DNA from 2 places in the Pseudomonas sp. LS_2 genome. Region 1 is predicted to be linked to the other one. Evidence: predicted binding sites of a transcription regulator. Region 1 holds the regulator's gene; the other holds the start of a gene.
What was found. Region 1 encodes sigma-54, which starts transcription at its own class of promoters, with help from an activator protein. Its sites were predicted from a motif close to ANTGGCATNNANNTTGCTNT; they were not measured.

Region 1 (3,413 bases):
CCACCAGCCCATGCACGGCCGCGCGCGCGCCGGCATTGGCTACCTGCCCCAGGAAGCGTCGATCTTCCGCAAGCTGTCGGTGGCCGACAACATCATGGCGATCCTCGAAACCCGCAAGGAGTTGGACCGTGAAGGCCGGCGCCAGGAGCTGGAAAGCCTGCTGCAGGAATTCCACATCAGCCATATCCGCGACAACCTCGGCATGAGCTTGTCCGGCGGCGAACGACGTCGCGTGGAAATTGCCCGCGCCCTGGCCACCGCGCCAAAGTTCATCCTGCTGGACGAACCCTTCGCCGGCGTCGACCCGATTTCCGTGGGCGACATCAAGCAGATCATCCATCATCTGAAGGCCAAGGGCATCGGCGTACTCATCACCGACCACAACGTGCGCGAGACGTTGGACATCTGCGAAACCGCCTACATTGTCAACGATGGTCAACTGATCGCCGAAGGCGATTCCGAGACCATCCTGGCCAACCAGCTGGTCAAGGAGGTTTACCTGGGTCACGAGTTCCGGCTCTGACCCAGGCCAACCTGGAGCACTGAATCAAGCTGGCAAAGCCTCGCACGAGAGGCTTAATTGTTACAGGGTCTAGGCAAACGCCAGAATTTCAGGCATATAACTTGCTTAAAATTCGGCGCCTTGGCGCCCTGTAGTAGATGGCACATGCGTGCCGGCGAACAAGGTATTAAGTTCCAGCCATGAAACCATCGCTCGTCCTAAAAATGGGCCAGCAACTGACGATGACCCCGCAGTTGCAACAGGCCATCCGTCTGCTTCAGCTCTCCACCCTGGACCTCCAGCAGGAAATCCAGGAAGCGCTGGAGTCGAACCCGATGCTCGAACGTCAGGAAGACGGCGACGATTTCGACAACAGCGACCCGATGGCCGAGAACGGCGACAGCAAGCCTGTTGCCGAACCCCAGGAGAGCAGCTTCCAGGAAACCACTGGCGGCAGCGCGGAAACCCTGGAGGAAGGCGAATGGAACGAGCGCATTCCCAACGAACTCCCCGTCGACACCGCCTGGGAAGACATCTACCAGACCAGCGCCAGCAGCCTGCCCAGCAACGATGACGACGAGTGGGACTTCACCACCCGCACCTCCGCTGGGGAAAGCCTGCAAAGCCACCTGCTGTGGCAACTGAACCTGGCGCCGATGTCCGATACCGATCGCCTGATCGCCGTCACCCTGATCGACAGCATCAACAACCAAGGCTACCTGGACGACACACTCGAGGAGATCTGTGCAGGCTTCGACCCGGAGCTGGATATCGAGCTCGATGAAGTCGAGGCAGTCCTGCACCGCATCCAGCAGTTCGAGCCTGCGGGCGTCGGCGCACGCAACCTGGGCGAGTGCCTGTTGCTGCAACTGCGCCAACTCCCCGGCAGCACCCCATGGATGGCCGAGGCCCAGCGCCTGGTCACCGACTTCATCGATCTGCTCGGAAGCCGTGACTACAGCCAGCTGATGCGGCGCATGAAGCTCAAGGAAGACGAATTGCGCCAGGTCATCGAGCTGGTGCAGAGCCTGAACCCGCGTCCCGGCTCGCAGATCGAGTCCAGCGAGCCCGAATACGTCGTCCCCGACGTCATCGTGCGCAAGGACAGCGACCGCTGGCTGGTGGAACTCAACCAGGAGGCGGTCCCGCGACTGCGCGTCAACCCGCAATACGCAGGCTTCGTGCGCCGTGCCGACACCAGTGCCGACAACACCTTCATGCGCAACCAGTTACAGGAAGCGCGCTGGTTCATCAAGAGCCTGCAAAGCCGCAACGAGACACTGATGAAGGTGGCCACCCAGATCGTCGAGCACCAGCGCGGCTTCCTCGACCATGGTGACGAAGCGATGAAGCCCCTGGTGCTGCACGATATCGCCGAGGCGGTGGGCATGCACGAGTCGACCATTTCCCGCGTCACCACACAGAAATACATGCATACGCCGCGTGGCATCTACGAGCTGAAATACTTTTTCTCCAGCCACGTCAGCACCGCCGAAGGCGGCGAATGCTCGTCCACGGCGATTCGCGCGATCATCAAGAAACTGGTTGCTGCGGAAAATGCGAAAAAGCCATTGAGTGACAGCAAGATCGCTGGTTTACTGGAGGCACAAGGCATTCAGGTCGCCCGTCGCACCGTCGCCAAGTACCGCGAGTCCCTCGGCATTGCACCGTCGAGCGAACGCAAGCGATTGATGTAGCCCCTGGATGTGCCACAGCGTTTCAGTGGCAGGCGCAATACCTGCCTCTCTATGCACGGGCAACAAAGGAGAAGCTGTATGCAAGTCAACATCAGTGGACACCATGTAGAAGTCACCCAGCCGCTGCGTGAGTACGTTCTCGAGAAACTCGCTCGCGTGGAAGGCCACTTCGACAAGATCACCAACGTGCAGGTCATCCTGACGGTCGAGAAGCTGCAACAGAAGGTCGAGGCGACCTTGCAGATTCCTGGCGGCGAAGTGGTTGCGAACGCCGAAGATAAAGACATGTATGCAGCAATCGATGCCTTGGCCGACAAGCTCGACCGCCAACTGAAAAAACACAAGGAAAAACAGCAGAGCCTGTTGCAAGGTGCAGCAGCCCGCTGATCCCCTCATCCATGATCCGACTTGAAACCATCCTGACCCCCGGCCGTTCCCTGGTGAACGTACCGGGGGTCACTAGTAAGAAACGCGCTTTGGAGAAAGTGGCCGAAGCGATCGCCCGGGAAGTCACTGAGCTCAACGAATACGAAGTGTTCGAAAAGCTTGTCGCTCGCGAGAAGCTGGGCTCCACCGGTTTCGGCAATGGCATTGCCATTCCCCACTGCCGTCTCGAAGGGTGCACCACCCCGGTCAGCGCTCTGCTGCATCTGGACGCCCCGATCGAATACGATGCCATCGACGGCGCCCCGGTAGACCTTTTGTTCGTCCTTTTGGTACCTGAAGCCGCTACCGATGCGCACCTTGAACTGCTGCGTCAGATCGCCAGCATGCTTGATCGCAAGGAGGTCCGTGATCGCCTGCGTGCCGCCGACAGCAGCGAGGCCCTGTACCAGGTAGTCCTGGACATTCAGAACGAGCATTGAACATGCGCCTGATCATCGTCAGCGGCCGGTCCGGCTCCGGCAAGAGCACCGCGCTCGATGTCCTGGAAGACAACGGCTACTACTGCATCGACAACCTGCCCGCCGGGTTGCTGCCGCAGCTGGCGGAAAATGCGCTGCTCAATACCGAGCTGCTGCAACCAAAGGTCGCCGTGTCGATCGATGCGCGCAACCTGCCAAGCCACCTGACACGCTTCCCCGAATTGCTCGAGGATGCCAGGGCAAGGCACATCCAGTGCGACGTGTTGTACCTGGATGCCGACGAAGACACCCTGCTCAAGCGTTTCTCGGAAACCCGTCGACGCCACCCGCTGACCAATTCCGACCGTT
Region 2 (3,413 bases), on a different contig from region 1:
TTGGCCGAGCGCTGCGCCGGGCGTCTGCGCGAGGCGGGGCTGGCTGTGGCGCTCGACTGCATGGAGTCGGTCAGCCCCGCTCAACTGCGCGGCGCGGCCAGCGTGCTGTTGATCGCCAGTACCTTCGGCGATGGTGATGCGCCAGACAGCGGCACGGCGTTCTGGCAGGCCTTGCAGGGCGAGGAGGGTAGCCAGTGCGCCGAACTGCCCTACGCAGTGCTGGCCCTGGGCGACTCCAGCTATGGCCAATTCTGCGGCTTTGGTCGCAAGCTCGACCAGCGCCTGGCCGAGTTGGGTGGGCGACGCTTGCTCGAGCGCGTCGACTGCGAACCGGACTTCGACCAGGCCTTTGCCGATTGGCTGCAAGCCTTGCTGCCGGTGCTGGGTTCGAGTGCCGGCGAAGTGACCGAGGCCGAGCCAAAAGTGGCCTTCACCCGGCAGCGCCCGTGCCTTGTGCCACTGCTGGAAAACCGCGTGCTCAATGGCCCTGGCGCCAGCAAGGAAACACGCCAGGTGGTGTTCGACCTCAGCGGCAGCGGCCTGACCTACCAACCGGGCGATGCCCTTGGCGTGTGGCCGCGCAACTGCCCGAACCTGGTAAGCGAGCTGCTCGAGCTGATGGGCTTCGATGGCCAGGTGGTGGTCGAGCCGCCCAACCTGCCGCCCATGTCCTTGGCCAACGCCCTTGAGCGGCATCTGGAAATCGCCCGGGTAACGCCCACGCAACTGGAAGCGTTCAGCCAGGACGTCGATGCCGAAGGCTTGCGTCATCTCCTGCAACCCGAGCGACAAGCCGAGCTGAAGGCGTGGCTGTGGGGCAAGCAGTTGCCGGATGTCCTGCGTGCGTTCCCCCAGCGGCTACCGCTGGCCGAGTGGTTGGTATTGCTCAAGCCCTTGCAGCCGCGGCTGTACTCCATCAGCTCGAGCCTGGCGGCCCACCCGGAACAAGTGCACCTGACCGTTTCCACGGTGCGCTATGGCCAGCGCAAAGGTGTGTGTTCGGGCTTTCTTGCCGACCGCGCCGGAGCACTGGACGTGGCGATCTTTGCGCAGGTGTCGCGGCATTTCCGCCTGCCCGGGAACGACGCCACGCCGATCATCATGGTCGGCCCCGGCACGGGGATCGCGCCGTTTCGCGCATTCCTCGAAGAACGTGAGGCGCGTGGTGCGGCAGGCGGCAACTGGCTGTTCTTCGGCGAGCAGCACCAAGCCTGCGACTTCTACTACCGCGAGCAGTTGCTGGCCTGGCAGGCCAGTGGGCATCTACGCCTGAGTACGGCGTTCTCGCGCGACCAGGCAGAGAAGCTGTACGTGCAGCAGCGCATGCTGGAGCAGGGCGCCGAGCTGTGGCGCTGGTTGCAGGATGGCGCGTATTTCTACATTTGCGGCGATGCCCAGCGCATGGCCAAGGACGTCGATGCGGCCTTGCGCCAGGTGGTGTCCGAGCATGGGCGGATGAGCGAGACAGCGGCTGCGGCTTATGTGCAAGGGCTGAGCCGCGACAAACGCTACCAGCGCGATGTGTATTGAGTGCACTGGGATTGGGCGGGGTGCACTGGGGTGATGCATCGAAGCACCTGGCCTCTTCGCGGGTAAACTCGCTCCCACAGGTTCGATGTCGGCCTGAAGAGCGGCACCGAACCCTGTAGGAGCGGGTTTACCCGCGAAGAGGCCTCCACAGAAGCCTAATTGGCACACTCCCTGCTTCACCTGTTCCACAACACGCCCCGCCGATCAACGGCGATCAGCAGGGGCCTCACACTGATGAGTACAGGCAAAGGCGCCTGGAGCTTCGGCTCCAGGCGTTTTTTTTTGTCTTTGCCGCGGGCAAACCCGCGAACCGTGATCGAGGATCGGCTATGAAGGCAACAGCGAACGACGGGCAACTTGAGCGACTGGTCATCGTCGGCAACGGCATGGTCGGTCACCACCTGGTCGCGCAACTGGTCGAGCGCGGCGCCCTGGCGCATTTCAAGGTGCGGGTGTTCGGCGAGGAGCGCCAGCGCGCCTACGACCGCGTGCATCTGTCCGAGTACTTCGGCGGCAGCGACGCCGAGGCCCTGGCGCTGTGCGAGGCCGACTTCTACGACCAGCATGGCGTGCATCTGCACCTGGGCGAAGCGGTTCTGGAAATCGACCGCGAGCAACGCGAAATCGTCACTGCCGAAGGCCGCTATGGCTACGACCGCCTGGTGCTGGCCACCGGCTCTTATCCCTTCGTGCCGCCGATCGAAGGCTCCAGCGGCACGGCGCGCCTGGTCTACCGCACCCTCGACGACCTCGATGCGATCCGCGCAGCCGCCAGCGGTGCCCGCCGTGGCGTGGTGGTCGGCGGCGGCCTGTTGGGGCTGGAGGCGGCCAACGCGCTCAAGTCCCTGGGCCTCGAGGCCCACGTAGTGGAGTTCGCGCCGCGCTTGATGCCGGTGCAACTGGATGCCGAAGGTGGCGCGGCGCTGCGCGCGCAGATCGAGGCGCTGGGGGTGGGGGTACACCTTTCCCGGGCCACGCAGTCGATCAGTGCAGGCGAACGCTACCGCTACCGCATGAATTTCGACGGCGGCGAGCACCTGGAAACCGACCTGGTGGTGTTCTCCGCCGGTATCCGTCCGCAGGACGCCCTGGGCCGCGCCAGTGGCCTGGAGATCGCCGCACGCGGCGGGGTGGTGATCGATGGCGACTGCCGCTCCAGCGACCCGCGCATCTTTGCCATCGGCGAATGCGCTTCGTGGAACGGCAGCGTCTTCGGCCTGGTGGCGCCGGGCTACAGCATGGCGCGCAACCTGGCAGCAACCCTGCTCGACGCGCCGGCCGAGGCCTTCACCGGTGCCGACATGTCGACCAAGCTCAAGCTGCTGGGCGTGGACGTCGGCTCCATCGGCGACGCTCATGGCGCTACCCCCGGTGCGCGCAGCTACCGCTTCATCGACGAAGCCAATGCCAGCTACCGCCGCCTGGTGGTGGATGCCAGCGGCAAGCGCGTACTGGGTGCGGTGCTGGTGGGCGACAACAGTTACTACGACACCTTGCTGCAATATGCGCAGAACGGCATCGCGCTGCCCGCCGACCCGGCTGCCTTGATCCTGCCGCAAACGGGCGGTGCTCCGGCCCTGGGCGCCGACGCGCTGCCCGACAGCGCGACCATCTGCTCGTGCCACAACGTCAGCAAAGGCGCGATCTGCGCGGCCATCGACGGCGGCTGCAGCGACCTCGCGGCGGTCAAGGGCTGCACCAAGGCGGCCAGCGGTTGCGGCGGTTGCGCAGCCTTGCTCAAGCAGGTGTTCGAGCACGAACTCACTGCCCGCGGCGTGACCGTCGACAAGAGCCTGTGCGAACACTTCGCCTACACCCGCCAGGAGCTCTATGCCATGGTGCGGGTGGAGGGCATCCGCAGCTTCGACGAATTGCTCGTGCGC

Region 2: the regulator sigma-54 is predicted to act here: its motif matches at 1,689-1,708, upstream of nirB (nitrite reductase large subunit NirB).

Annotation. Positions count from the first base shown of each region.
Region 1 covers NZ_JAVAYC010000041.1:15,636-19,048, reverse strand. The annotation lists gene lptB (LPS export ABC transporter ATP-binding protein) at 1-523, shown strand, start outside; gene RAC97_RS23325 (RNA polymerase factor sigma-54) at 703-2,199, shown strand; gene hpf (ribosome hibernation-promoting factor, HPF/YfiA family) at 2,278-2,586, shown strand; gene ptsN (PTS IIA-like nitrogen regulatory protein PtsN) at 2,598-3,065, shown strand; gene rapZ (RNase adapter RapZ) at 3,068-3,413, shown strand, end outside.
Region 2 covers NZ_JAVAYC010000042.1:24,549-27,961, reverse strand. The annotation lists gene RAC97_RS23535 (molybdopterin-dependent oxidoreductase) at 1-1,530, shown strand, start outside; gene nirB (nitrite reductase large subunit NirB) at 1,860-3,413, shown strand, end outside.